3 regions of the Alteromonas macleodii ATCC 27126 genome follow, and region 1 is predicted to be linked to each of the others. Evidence: predicted binding sites of a transcription regulator. Region 1 holds the regulator's gene; each other region holds the start of a gene.
The links. Region 1 encodes ArgR, which controls arginine synthesis, uptake and breakdown. Its sites were predicted from a motif close to ANTGAATANNTATTCANT; they were not measured.
Positions count from the first base shown of each region.

Region 2: a site for ArgR is predicted at 2,864-2,881, ahead of MASE_RS15280 (ester cyclase). Genes of this name have one in related genera too.
Region 3: a site for ArgR is predicted at 3,699-3,716, ahead of MASE_RS14765 (N-acetylmuramoyl-L-alanine amidase). Genes of this name have one in related genera too.

Region 1 is NC_018632.1:3,793,659-3,798,724, reverse strand. Features, by position in the region: gene MASE_RS16225 (type 1 glutamine amidotransferase domain-containing protein) at 141-824, shown strand; gene argR (transcriptional regulator ArgR) at 890-1,354, opposite strand; gene mdh (malate dehydrogenase) at 1,591-2,529, shown strand; gene ppc (phosphoenolpyruvate carboxylase) at 2,677-5,066, opposite strand, start outside.
Region 2 is NC_018632.1:3,569,820-3,574,885, reverse strand. Features, by position in the region: gene MASE_RS15295 (nuclear transport factor 2 family protein) at 1-62, opposite strand, end outside; gene MASE_RS15290 (nuclear transport factor 2 family protein) at 65-1,153, opposite strand; gene MASE_RS15285 (sodium:solute symporter family protein) at 1,186-2,799, opposite strand; gene MASE_RS15280 (ester cyclase) at 2,932-3,930, shown strand; gene MASE_RS15275 (TonB-dependent receptor) at 4,477-5,066, shown strand, end outside.
Region 3 is NC_018632.1:3,442,695-3,447,760, forward strand. Features, by position in the region: gene arcB (aerobic respiration two-component sensor histidine kinase ArcB) at 65-2,419, opposite strand; gene MASE_RS14765 (N-acetylmuramoyl-L-alanine amidase) at 2,519-3,454, opposite strand; gene gltB (glutamate synthase large subunit) at 4,117-5,066, shown strand, end outside.

The sequences.
Region 1 (5,066 bases):
CAGGAAGTGGCACTTTTTTATGCCCGCCATTAATCTCACAATCATGCAATCAAACGATCCTCCGCTTTTTTAATGATCTAACTACGTACATTAGCCGAAGTAATTGACGACAAATTTTTAAATGCTCGCAAGGAGGGCTTATGTCAAAACGTATGCTAATGGTAATGACATCTCACGAAATTATGGGTGATACCGGCAAAAAGACAGGCATGTGGTTGGAAGAGTTTGCTGCGCCGTACTACGCATTTAAAGACCAAGGATATACGATAACTTTGGCGTCACCCATGGGAGGGCAAGTGCCTATCGATCCCAATAGTCTGGCTGACGATGCAATGACCGATGACGCTATGCGATATACGAAAGATGAGCTGGCGCGTAGCGCTATAGCGTCGACTATTCCGCTTGAAGATGTGAGAGCTGAAGAGTTTGACGCGGTGTTCTATCCAGGGGGACACGGTCCGTTGTGGGACCTTTCTGACAATGTGCACTCGATAAAACTAATCGAAGACACTATCGCAGCTAATAAACCCGTTGGGGCAGTATGTCACGCGCCAATTGTGCTTAAAGACGTTAAAACGCCTGATGGCAAATACCTGGTTGAGGGAAAATCTGTTACCGGATTTTCAAACAGTGAAGAAGCTGCAATGGAACTTACAGACGTAGTGCCTTATCTGGTTGAAGATGAACTGGTTAAAAAAGGCGGTAAGTATGAGAGCGCCGACAATTTTGCTGTAAAAGTGTGTACCGACGGGTTACTGGTGACGGGACAGAATCCGCCGTCATCACGACCAGCAGCCGATGCGCTGATTAAGCTATTGAGTTAGCGTCAGCGAACAGCAGAATATATAGTGCCCTCAATGAGAGGGCACCGTTTTAAAAGCGTGGCTACCTAAACGTTCTCAAACAGGTCTTCAACACGCTGTCTTAGTTCTTCAATTCTAGACACATCCGCTGGCGCGATGAAAATAGTGTCGTCACCTGCAATGGTGCCCAAAACTCCGTCTTTCTTACTTAATGAGTCAAGCAAGCGCGCAATAAGCTGTGCAGCACCAGGGCTGGTTCTAATGATTACCATTACGTTGTTGTGAACGATATCCAGTACCAGCTGTTTAAGAGGGCTTTTAGCCGTAGGCATACCTAGCTCTGGAGGCAAGCAATACACCATATCACCTCGGGCATTTCGCGTGCGTACCGCGCCGAATTTGCTTAGCATTCTAGAGATTTTAGATTGGCTGATGTTGTCGAAGCCTTGTGCTTTTAATGCATCAACAATTTCGCCCTGTGAACCGTAACTTTCTGCTTTAAGAATTTCTTTAAAAGCTTTGATGAGTAGCTCTTGTTTTGCGTTTGCCATTAGCGCTCTTTTCTTTTTTAGGGTTATCGTTAGGAATTATATTTAGTATGCGTATATTGTGCCGTACAGGTAGACTTTGCGCAATTTCTTTGCATAATCATTCATGATAATGAATATCGAGATAAAATCGCCATAAATAACGTTAATAAGACGATCCGGTGATTGAGTTTTCCCCCGCGTTGCATTAGTGTGACGTTCCGTTTAAATACGTGAAGTAATCCCATAGGAGAAATGGTATGAAAGTAGCCGTGTTAGGTGCTGCCGGTGGTATTGGTCAGGCGCTGTCTTTGTTGTTGAAAACACAATTGCCAGCAGGTTCAGATTTAGCGCTTTACGACGTAGCGCCAGTTGTTCCTGGTGTTGCCGTTGATTTGAGCCACATCCCCACTGCGGTAAAAGTAACCGGTCACGGTAAAGATGACCTAGCTGATGCACTAACTGGAGCAGACGTTGTTCTAATTCCAGCGGGTATGCCTCGTAAGCCAGGTATGGATCGTTCTGATCTATTCAACATCAACGCCGGCATTGTTAAAAACCTAATCGAAGGTGTAGCTGATAACTGCCCGAACGCGTGTGTTGGTATCATCACTAACCCAGTTAACACTACTGTTGCTATTGCAGCTGAAACGCTAAAAGCTAAAGGCGTTTACGACAAGAACAAGCTTTTCGGTGTAACGACACTAGACGTTATCCGTGCTGAAACGTTTGTTGCTGAACTTAAAGGTGTGGACGTATCTTCTGTGCACGTACCGGTAATCGGTGGTCACTCTGGTACAACTATCCTTCCTCTACTTTCACAAGTTGAAGGTGTAGAGTTCACAGACGAAGAAGTTGCTAGCCTAACTACTCGTATCCAAAACGCGGGTACTGAAGTTGTTGAAGCTAAAGCGGGCGGCGGTTCTGCAACCCTATCAATGGGTCAAGCAGCGGCACGCTTCTGTCTATCTCTAGTTGCAGCAATGCAAGGCGAGAACGTGGTTGAGTACACTTATGTACAAACTGACGACAGCGACGACGCAGCATTCTTTGCACATCCAGTTCGCCTAGGCGCAAACGGTGTTGAAGAAATCTTGCCATACGGCGAGCTAAGCGCATTTGAAGAAAAAGCGAAAAACGACATGCTTGAAGGCCTACGTGGCGACATCAAGCTAGGCGTAGACTTCGTAAACGGCTAATAACGCCTGAAGCGGATGTACTAGCATCCGCTAGAAAAGGCTGGATACGTTCCTATGTACCCAGCCTTTTTTGCATTTAAGACACTACAAAAAAAGCCTGCTCATTGAGCAGGCTTTTCATAATAACGTTAAGCGTTAACTTGGGCTCTAGCCTGTATTACGCATACCAATTGCAATACCCGCGATGGTAACCATCATGGCACGCTCTAGGCTGGTGTTTTGTGCATCGTCACCGGCTTTACGAATACGATCCAGAAGCTCAATTTGCAGGTAGTGAAGGGGCTGAAGATATGCTGCGCGGATCTCCATAGACTCTTTACCCTGCGGGTCGTTTTTCATGATGTCGCCGTCACCGGTTATAGCCAACAGCGACGAGATGCTTTCTTTAAGCTCGCTACGCAATGCTTCTCCAAAGTGTTTGAGCTCTTTGGGTACCAAGCGCTCATCATAAGCTTCGCTGATTCGCGGATCGGCTTTATGGAACACCATGTCCAGCATTGAAAGACGTGAACGATAGAACGGCCATTCGCTGAACATCTCGTTAACCACTTTTTCATTTTCCGGTGTCTTCACGCTATCGATAGCGCGCATAACGCCTAACCAGCTTGGCAGTACCAAACGGGTTTGTGCCCAAGCAAATATCCATGGAATCGCGCGTAGGCTCTCAATACCACCTTGTGGCTTACGCTTCGCTGGGCGACTACCTAGTGGTAGTTTGCCTAACTCTTGCTCTGGCGTTGCAACACGGAAGTAAGGCACGAACTCTTTATCGTGACGCACGGTTGCACGGTAGTTATCGCGACCTTGGGCTGCCATTGCAGTTATAAGCTCTCGCCATTCTTCTTTTGGTGCCGGAGGCGGGAATAACATGGCTTCAATTATGGCGCTGGCGTAAATACCTAGGCTGCGTTTAGCCAGCTTAGGCATACCGAATTTATAGCGAATAGTTTCGCCTTGCTCAGTTACACGGAAGCCGCCGTCTAGTGAGCCAGGAGGCTGAGAGTAAATAGCAGCATGTGCTGGCAAGCCACCACGACCAATTGTACCGCCGCGGCCGTGGAATAGGGTCAAGCTCACATCAAACTCATCAGCAATCGCAACCAAGGCTTCTTGTGATTGGTATTGAGCCCAGCCCGCAGCAAGTGCACCTGCGTCTTTGGCTGAATCTGAATAACCAATCATAACGAATTGACGACCTTTAACGTAACCGCGATACCAGTCGATAGACAGAAGTTTGCGCATTACGTCAGGCGAGTTGTTCAAATCGTCTAGCGTCTCGAACAATGGCGCCACTGGCATTGGCCAATCTACACCACTTTCTTGAAGTAGCAGCTGAACGGCCATAACGTCCGATGGCTCACTGGCCATAGAGATAATATAGATACCAAAACCGTGTTTGCTGTGCTTCGCAATTACCTTACAGGTATCAAGCACTTCTTTCACGTCATCAGACGCATCCCATTGAGCAGGGAATAGCGGGCGTTTTGAGCCAAGCTCGCGCAATAAGAACGCTTGCTTGTCGGCTTCGCTCCACTGAGCATAATCACCAAGACCAAGGTAGCGTGTTAGTTCGCTGAAAACGTCTGCATGACGCTCAGAGTCCTGACGCACGTCAAGGCGCAGAAGGTGAATGCCAAATACACGAGCACGACGAATAGTGTCTAGCAGCAGACCGTTTGCTACAACTTGCATTCCGCAGTCTAACAGTGACTGGTAGCAAAGCATCAGTGGTTCAATTAGCTCATCATCACTTTCAACCCAGTTTGAAGTATCTGGGTTTTTACCTGCTAAGTAGTCGCTAATGCCATCGCGGGTTGCGATGAACTTGTCCACAAGTGGACGAAGAAGGGCGCGGTACGGCTCGTTGGCGTCGCCGACTTTTTCGCGTAACGCGTCGTTGCAGTCGTACATTGAAAGCTCAACTTGCAAGCGGTCAAGATCAATCGCGAAAAGCTTGGCCGCACGTTTTCGAGCAAGTAATAATACTTGCTCAGTCACTTTTGACGTTACAAATGGGTTGCCGTCTCTGTCGCCGCCCATCCAAGAGCTAAACTGAACGGGAGATGCATCTAGTGGCAGTGATACTTCATAATCTTCGTTTAGGCGACCATCAAGCTCGCGCATAAAGTCTGGCACTGCTTCCCATAATGAGTTTTCAATAACAGAGAAGCCCCAGCGTGCCTCATCAACCGGTGTTGGACGTACTGAACGAATTTCTTCAGTGTGCCAAGCCTGTGCAATAAGGTCAGCAATACGGGTTTCAATTTTCTTACGCTCAACATCATTAAGCGACTCTTGGTGAATAGCCTGAAGGCAGTTCGCCAATTCTTTATGTTTGTGAATAAGTGTACGGCGCGTAACCTCAGTTGGGTGCGCGGTCAGTACAAGATCGATGTTCAGTTTTGCAACCGCATCCTGCACTTTTTCAGCTGTTAATTCAGCTTTATCTAGGTGTTTAAATAGTGCATCAATAGACGCATCAACATTCATTGCCGCATTGTATTCTTGCTCAGCAATGTTGCCCAAATTCAAGAATT
Region 2 (5,066 bases), 220 kb from region 1:
AAGGCAGCGGTAAGTGTTTGTGTGTCTTGTTTTTCTAGCAACTGCTGAATTGTGCTTAACATGCTTATGCCTCCGTCGCTTGTGGTAGTTTGCGCATAAGGTTTGCCAACGCTGCTACTTCGTCAAACACCGTAAACTCCTTGGCTATTACACCGTCTTCAATCTCAAAGTGAGTTGCCCCTAAAATGTAATGGGGTTGCTGATTAAACTGCGCATATTTGCTTTGTGTAGCATTGTAATGACCCGCCAGGCCCCACCTAAGCGCAATGTTCACGCGATTGTCGTCGTAATGGGTAACGCAAATGTGATCTACTACCATGTTGGCGTCTGGGCAACTGGCCAAGTACTTAATGAACATGCCGCCAATAGCTGCATTGCCAGTGGCTTGGCGTCCGCCCGGCCACTGCACTGACGCATTAGGTTTATAAAAGTCAGAGAGCTTATTGAACATGCGCTTATTGAAGATTTGGTCGGCCCATGATTTGGCAAAGTCGCCCCACGGCTTGTCTTGCTCTGGCAATGCTTCCCAGCGCGATGCCTCGTTAGCACATGTTCGCGCGTACTCTTCATTTAGCCATTGGGTAAACGTGCTCGAAAGAGGAAACTTGGCCTGAAACGCTGCAGCATCGTCTAGCTCAATACCAAGCTGAGCGATAAGAAAGCTATTGTCTCGCATTAGCCATTCGTAAAAAATCTTATTGTCTCTGCACATGCAGTCTGCAATGGTGGTTACACGCCCGGTTTTGCCTGTTGGCGCGCCAAATTCAGAGGGGCCTTTATTGGTCATAATACTGGTGATACGGTGCGACGAATAATACACATCGTTGGCTTCTTCACGGTAAATAACGTCTTCACCTATAAGCGACCTGTCAGGGAAGGCGGCAATGGTTTTTAACGTATTTTGAACCACCACATCAACACTGTCGGCATAACCGCCAAGCGTATGTACCGGGCAGTAGTCAGCATAATAATCGTAGCAAGCGCCAATGTTTTTCTGCTCCCAAATACGATGGGTTATGCGCAAAATATAGTCTGCTAAGTCGACAAACTCTTCATCGAAACCCGCTAAGGTTTGCGTTTTACTTCGTGCAGGGTCCAGCATGTCATGCAGAGGCTGCCAATACACCGTTTTTGCTATGGATGTTTCGCTCATAGAATCTCCCTCAAAAGCGCTGAGTTTGGCTTTTAAAACATAAATTGAATTGAAAATAAGAACACGAGTGTGAGTAAGAAGAACCCAAACAATATGTAGTTGATTGGGTCTACGCGGCCGGGTACGCGATACCATCCTTGCTCTTTCTCATCGAGACCTTCGCGCGCGAAGTGTTGCTGCTGCCCTTTAATGGTATAAGCGTTGTATTCGGTTTGAACGCCATCGATAAGGCGACTAGCAATCATAGACACCACAATGTTGGCACTTGCACCTATGATGCAGTACCAAGGCCACGCGATATCTGTATTTAAGGCCACTAAAGTCACAACAATAAAGCCGCTCAATGTGCCAATGATCAGGCCATTTTCGGTTGTTTGCTTAGAGAAGAACCCTAAGAAGAACATGCCCATTTGCGCACCTACAAAATAGGAGCCTACTTTAGACAAAATTTCTAAAATTGAGCCTTCGCTGAATAGGTGGTAGCCAATTGCTGGAAAAATTATAAGTACAGCGAAGAACAAGGTAAAAATACGTGAAGCCTTAAGGTAATGGGCGTCCGACGCGTCTTTCTTGAAGTATTTGATGTAGAAATCGATAGTTGCCACTGTCGATAGCGAGTTAAATGAGGAGTCTAGGCTAGACATGGAAGCGGCCATAACCGCGGCTGCAATAATGCCCATTAAACCCGGCAAGCCGTAATCGGTTGCGAACTGCAAAATGATTGTGTTGCTGTTTTCGAAGGTCTTGCCTTGATAAAAGTCGTAGAACAGCACGCCAAGTACAATGAAGAAGAAGTAGATGAAGAACGCGCAGAAACCCATTAATAAATAGGATTTCTTGGCGTCACCAATATTCTTGGCAGCCAGCGTTCGCTGCACCATCATTTGGTTGGTGCCGTAAACGGTGATGTGGTACAGCGTCATAGCAATAATGCCGCTCCACACTGTAGTTTCTTCAGTAAAGTCGAAGTCCCAATTAAGTGGGTTTAATTTACCCTGAGCTTTAAGCTCGCTCATTGATGAAGATAGCGTAGTGTCGCCGCTTTCAAGCAGGGCGTACATAATAATGCCCGCGCCCACAAATAAGATCACTGACTGAATAACGTCAGTCCAAATTACGGCAGTAATGCCGCCCATCATGGTGTAGATAAGCGCTATGGCAGTAACTATAACGATAGACCACACTACAGGTACGCCAGTTATGAACGACAACACAAGAGAGGTAGCATAAAGAATAGCTGCTGAGCTCATGATTTGGCTTAGCATAAAGATGCTGGAGACCATGGCGCGGGCACGCTTGCCGAAACGCCGTTCTTGGTAATCGTAAATGGACGCGACACCCGCGTTATAGAAGAATGGGAAAAAGAATATGATTACAGCCATGATGACGAGAGGGTAGTTCAAATGAAGTGCTATAACGGATAGCCCCTCTGAATAAGCCCAGGCTGGTGCCCCAAGAAATGTCATGGCGCTAACGTAAGTGGCAATAACCGAAATGCCTATTGCCCACCACGGAGTTTGTTTTTGACCGAGATAAAAATCGTCGGAATTTTTTATATTTTTACCAATCACCAAACCTAGCAACAGGTTCGCAATGATGTACCCGCCTAAGATAGACCAGTTTAAAACGCCAAAATTTTCAGTCATATTCTTTACTCTGCCTGCTTAATAAGCGCGCTTTCTATTTACAATAATATTCAACCTAATACATAATGACTTCGAAGTCATTAATTATTTCAGGCCAGTATTAACAATTTTTTAAACAAAGAGGCGTAAGTCATGAGTTTTAATAGCGAAAAAGCCGTTGTCAGATCCTATCAAGCCGCTTTTGACAAAGGTGAGGCAAGTGATGTTAAAGGCGTAGTGAAATCGTATGTTTATGAAAATGCAAAGATTTATGCCTGCTATCCGTTTGATAAATGTTCGACTCCAGCAGAATTAGTGAAAGAGTTGTGGGAGCCGTTAAAACAGAGTTTTACGCGTATGAAGCGCCGTGAGGACGTATTCATGGCGGGAGATAACAGCGCCGGCGAAGGTAAATGGGTTATGTCGATGGGTCACTTTGCTGGACTGTTCGACAAGCCATTTCTTGGCATTAGAAGTACGGGCAAACTGGCTTTTTTACGGTATGCCGAGTTTTTTGAAGTACGTGAAGATAAGATAGTTAGCCACGCTATTTTCTTCGACTTAATTGCACTAATGCAGCAAGTTGGGCTTAATCCTTTGCCCGTAGAAACAGGCCATACGTTTGTTTATCCAGGGCCATGTGATCACAACGGTTTACTGTTTGAAGAGCAAGATCCTCAGGAGTCTAAAAAAACCATTGAGCTGGTTGAAGAAATGGTAAGAGACCTAGATTCTTTGAATAAATCGGGTAACGACAACTGTCCACCAGAGCTTCTCGCCAAATGCTGGAGCGAAGATATGGTGTGGTACGGGCCAGCGGGAATAGGGGCTACATACACCATCGAGCGTTACCAGCAGCAACATCAATTTCCTTTTCGTAAAGGTTTGAAAGATAAAGTGTTTAATGGTCATGTGGCGCGCTTTAGTGAAGGCAATTTTGCCTGTTTCTTTGGCTGGCCGAACCTATCGAATACGGCTGGTGGCGGCTTGTTCGGCATGCCGGCGTCGGGTATTCGTGCCGACATGCGAGTGGTTGATGTGTACTATCGCAAAGGGGATAAATTACTGGAAAACTGGGTGTTGATGGATGTGCCTTATTGGTTAAAACAGCAAGGGTTAGATATCTTATCGCGCACTACCACCTACAGTTAATCGAACAATACCAAAGGCTTTATACCTGAAATTGGTGTACTGACTGACGTCATTTCCCCTCGAAGCTACCTAGCAAAACGTCCGTTTTTGCTAGGTGGGCTTTCTGATAACCCAAGCTATCTCAAGTACACTTTCTTACCTTTTTTCACTAATGCTTAACTCATGCATCAGCATTCGGTTTCTATCCATTCGAGTGCCATTTTTCTATGCAGATCCTACCAGTCATTTTTGACTTGAAGTCTATATTTATACTTCGAAATCTTATTTTTACTGTCATTGTTAAAGCTCTTTGTTTATAAATAAAGCCTTTTATTACATGCGTTTATTTTTTCTTAATGTATTTAAACAAAAAATTAAAATTCATGAATTAACAATCTTTGAACATTTTTATTGACTTCGAAGTAAATTGAGTTGTATGTTTGTTTAGACCAAGAATTAAACAACCTAGTATGATGTTGTCACAGGCAGGGTCATCAAAGGCTTGATAAACGCAGGGCACTAACAGGTTACTGCAGATAAGGTTTTATTAATCCGGGAACTATCACGATGAAGCAAGACCAACGAAAGTACCATACAACATACCTCTCCCGCGCTATTCAAAGTGCACTTCTAATCAGCGTTAGTTTTTGCGCTAGCGCCCAACAAGAAACCCCTGACAGCGAAGCTAAAGCAGCGGGTGTTGAACGTATTGAAGTAACAGCAAACCGACAATCTCAAGATTTGCAGGAAGTATCGTCTTCTGTGAGCGCGTTAGGTGCAGATGATATTTTGCGTAACGGCATTGAAAATATTAGTGGTCTTGAAAACGTTGTTCCCGGATTAAGAATAGGCAGCTCGGGTGGTGAAGTTCGTCCCGCTATGCGTGGTGCTCGTACCAACGAAGTTGGCGTGGCCGGTACAGGTATTGCTGAACAAGTTGTTGGTATTTTCCAGGATGGTATTTATGTGCCAACGACCACCGGTGGCTTAGGGGCTTACGTTGATATTGAGCGCATTGAAGTACTGCGCGGGCCGCAGGGAACACTGTATGGAAGAAATACATTTGCAGGTAGTATCAACGTTATCTCAAAGCAGCCTGAACTTGGCTATACCAGTGGTTCTGTGAAACTGACTCATGGTAGCTATGACCGTTCAGC
Region 3 (5,066 bases), 350 kb from region 1:
TTATAACAAAAAAGAGGGCAAGCCCTCTTTTTTACGTTTCCTATTAAAGAGCGCGTTATGCTAACTAGTCATCAACCTGCTGTTCATTCAGCCAATCGTGTAGTGCCTTCATGTCGTGCTGAACCGCCATTTGTAGCTCTTCCACCCAATCATGCACGTTCTCCCACCATGTAGGGTGGTCGCCCTGTTGAATTTGATTAGCAATACGCTGTACACGAGCCAAACCAACAGAGCCAGCGGCGCCTTTAATTTTGTGAGCCTGTGAGCACACTTCTGACTTTTCGTCCGCACTTAAGCTTAGCTGCAGTATTTCCATGTATTCAGGCATTTTTTCTTGGAATACTTTAACGCTAGCGCGCACCATTTCATCCCCTATGGTATCAACTAACATCTGTAACAAGTCCATATCTAAAATGTTACTTAATGTTTTGTTAGGTTCAGGGCGCTCTACTTCGCCATCAATTTCAAGCGGTGCAGGTGGTGCATGGAACAGCTCGTTAAACACCTCGATAACGCGAGATTTTTTAATCGGCTTCGCAATAACGTCATCCATACCGTTTTCTAAGTATTCATCACGCTTTTTAATGACGTTTGCCGTTAGCGCCACGATAGGCGTTTGCATAACCAGATCTTCTTCAATAATCGTACTTGCCACATCGAATCCTGTCATGTCAGGCAATTGAATATCAAGCAAGATAAGGTCGTATTGGTTTTCCCTGACTTTGTCTATGGCTTCTTGACCGGTCATTGCTACATCGACTTTCTGGCCAAGCTTCTCGAGCAAGGCTTTAGCGACCATGACGTTCAATTCAATATCTTCTACTAACAAGATATTGAGCCCTGTCACTTGAAGCTGCGCGACTTTCATTGGGCTATTAGAAATTTGAACTGGCAACACAATTTCAAAACGGGTGCCTTTACCCACTTTACTTGAAACGTGAATTTCACCTTTCATCAAGTCGACCATTTGCTTACAAATTGCCAATCCAATACCGGTACCTGTGGCCGATTGGTGGTCAGGGTGATCAACCTGATAGTACATGGCAAAAATCTTATCAATTTCGCTTTCAGGAATACCTACGCCCGTGTCTTCAATCACAAATGTCACATACGCCTTATCACCATCAGGTTTCGTCGATGAAACCGTTAAACTTACGTGACCTTTTTGTGTGAACTTCACTGCGTTAAACAGGATGTTCCATAATATCTGACGAAGGCGCGTACCATCTATTTCAACAAGACGGGGAAGCGGCTCGTTAATTGTCGTTTTAAGCTCTAGCTGTTTGTCGGCTGCAAGTAGACGAATAATGCTGCTAAGTTCTTCGGTAAAGTCTTTCAACGATATGGTTTTTAGACTCAGCTCAAGCTTATCTCTGTCTAACTTATCAAGGTCGATAATATCGTTAAAAATATTACCTAATGTTATAGCGCTGGCGTATATCGTACTTACCCAGTTAAATTGTTCTTCACTCAACTCGGTATCACGCAGCATACGGCTTAAGCCCACAATACCGTTTAGCGGTGTGCGTAGCTCATGACTTATGGTTGCGATAAAGCGAGTTTTGTCGGTACTTGCTTTTGCAGCAGCATTTTCAGCTTGCTTACGCTCAGTCATGTCTCGACCGAACGACAACAAGCCAAGGCGATTACCGTCTTTATCGAAGAAAGGTACACGCTTCATTTCGAAGTAACGACGACGTCCATCAGCAAAGCGAAGCCACAGCTCTTCGGTAATACTGGCGTTGGTTTCTAGAACTTCGTGATCACTCGCTACAATTTGGCGGGCAAGCTCTTCCTCATATACGTCTTTTGGCGTTAAGCCAAGCAGCTCTTGCTCGGTTTTGCCCGTCATAAGCTCCGCTATACGGTTACAACCAGCAAACCTGCCTTCTTCATTTCGGTAATATATTAAGTCTGGTGAAGCATCGATGATTGAACGTAACAAGGTTGATAAGCGGCGTGCTTGTGCTTCTTGTTCTGATTTATCCTGAATTTCTTTTTCTAAGTCTTTAAACAGCGCCTCACGCTCTTCTTGTGCTTGCTTGCGCTGCTCTATCTCGTGATTAAGCTGTCTGATGTTGCTTTGAAGTTCGCGGTTAAGAAAGACATCTTCTTCACGCAAACTTTCCAACTGGCTTACCACTTCCTTTAAGTTGGTACGTGAGTTTTCTAATTGCTTGATTAACTCACTAAAGAAATAAAGTACCCAAGGCGCAGATAACATGGTCAGTACTACAGCACTGATGAAGTCATCGGGCTGAACCTGGCTTCCCATGCTCACGCGAATTACGTATGAGCCCCCTAGCGTAAACACAAGCGAAAGAACAACAAACAATATGCTGAGCTTTAGAGTGCCAAAACGCTGAACAAATTGGGCAAAGCGAATTGCCCAAGAATCGTTTGGTGAATCTGAATGCATGTACGTCTAATTTAAGCTTATTTTGCGGTTATCCTATCAGGCTTTCCTCTTTTCGGGAATGCGGTTTGTCAAAGCATAACTCTGTGGCCCTGCTCAGAATTAGGATTTGAAAGGCGACTTTTCAGTAATTTCATTAATGTATTTGGTATTCACCCATCCCACCTTCGTGTAAGACACTTTCGCCCACTCCCCTCGCTTTTCCAGTATTTTTAGCACTTCGCCCTTATTCAAACCGTTCTCGACAGTTGGGTACGAAACATCTGGCCCTTTTCTCACATTCAGCGAATTGGCACTTACATTGGCCACCCGCTTTACAGGGCTAGCGAGATCCCGCTGAATTTGATCATGCGCCTCTCGCTGTGAATTCGAATCACTTGACTCAGTTGCCCACGTTTCACTATCACTTTGCAAAACAGCGGCTTTGAGTCTTTGAAGGGGAAAAGCGGGGCCAGGATCGACCTTTCGTGACGGCGCTATTTCTTCGTGCCCGACGATAGTAGAGATGTTGTAGTGGCTACACAACGCTTTACACAGCGATAGCGTCCTAACAATTTGTACGTCGGTGTACTTGTGCCAATAGCCCATAGACTGTTGGTTAATGTGCTGGGCAGCTAATACTTCATTCTCGCCAAAAATTTCGCCAAACCAACTTTCAAAGGTGCCGTCTCCTCTAGCCTTAAGCTGGCCGGCATTGTCTAATTCAATGCCGATAGAGTACTGATTCAAGCCACTACGCCCCTCGTAATAACTTTCTCCTGCGTGCCACGCTATTTTATTAGTCGGAAGCATTTGAACAATGTCACCATTGCGTCCAACGGCAAAGTGAGCTGACACACCGCTATCGGCATTGGTCAAGACATTCACCGAAGATGAAAGGCTACTACCGGCGGTAAAATGAATAACAATAGTATCGGGAGAGCCAGATTGAAAACGCCCAGATGTGTTAGGAGAAAGCCTGAAGGTGATATTGTCGCCAGTTAGAATATGATCATCTATACTAAATAAAGGCAGTGGTGAAGCATGTAGTGTATTCATACAATAATCCTTATTGTCTTAACAGCACGCCACCACAGTGAATTTTTATTCTTCGCCTTCCACATAAGCGTACACTCAATTCACACACAGGGCTCTCTATCAACATCCTTCAGCGCACCACGAGCCTTACCTGTGGTTAATTTTCAACCAATATAGCAAACTACTTATATTAGTGGAACCATAGCTTTACAAATTAATAAAAATACACCGCAAACCGCTATTGACAACATAAAACATCAATTTCAAAGCATATTTATTCATTAACAAAACACAAATGAGAAGTAATATCATTTATAAGGGGTGAGTTATTCACTTTGCAATACTGATAACATTTTTGTTACAAACATAAATGACGACACGTAAGTAACTGATTAATATATATTTAATTATATTTATACTAATTCACTATAAAGCTTATACTTTTAGCGTTTGATTTTAGTTTTTAATGTGGGTATTTTGTACGGCCCGCATCGCAATAATGCATAAAAATGCGGAAACGACTGGAATCCTCTAATAATAAAATAACGACAAGAAAGGCGCACGCCGCGAGCAATACCGCTCGCAGGCATAAAAGACGTCTAATAATGTTGTGATACGCAAACCTAGGCGCATCTACACGCAACGCATACCTTGCCCAGTCAAAAGGTTGAAGGAGTTAAGAGATGAGTTTATATAATCCCAATGATTCCCGGGACAACTGTGGGTTTGGCTTAATCGCTCACACTCATGGGGAAGCCAGTCATGAATTGGTAACTACTGCAATACACGGTCTTGACCGTATGCAGCATCGTGGCGGTATCGCCGCCGACGGGAAAACCGGTGACGGCTGTGGTTTATTACTACAGAAACCGGATGCGTTCTTCCATGCAATCGCCGAAGAAAATGGCTGGAAACTCAGCAAAAAATACGGCGTGGGCATGATTTTCTTAAGTCAGGACCCGGTACTTGCGCAAGCCGCGCGTGAAGTACTTAATGAAGAACTAGAAAAAGAAACACTTTCAGTAGTGGGTTGGCGCGAAGTGCCTGTCGACCACTCAGTACTGGGTGAATTAGCGCTAACGGGTGTTCCACAAATTGAACAGGTATTTGTGAACGCGCCAGCAGGTTGGAGAAAACGCGACCTTGAGCGTCGTTTGTATATGATCCGCCGCCGCGCTGAAAAACGTCTTGAGAAAGATCCCGATTTTTACGTAGCTTGTTTGTCGGGCTTGGTAACGATCTACAAAGGCTTGGTAATGCCAAAAGATTTACCCGCCTTTTATCACGATCTTGCCGATGAGCGTATGCAAAGCGCAATTTGCGTTTTCCACCAACGCTTTTCAACAAATACACTACCACGCTGGCCGCTTGCTCAGCCTTTCCGCTTCCTTGCGCACAACGGTGAAATTAACACCATTAAAGGAAACCGCGACTGGGCCATGGCACGTGCTGCTAAATTCGCAACGCCACTTATTCCAGATCTTAAAGATGCAGCCCCTTTCGTTAATACTGAAGGATCGGACTCATCCTCGCTGGATAACATGCTGGAGCTATTCTTAGCCGGCGGTATGGATTTATTCCGTGCTATGCGGTTACTTGTTCCACCCGCCTATCAAAACAACAAGACCATGGA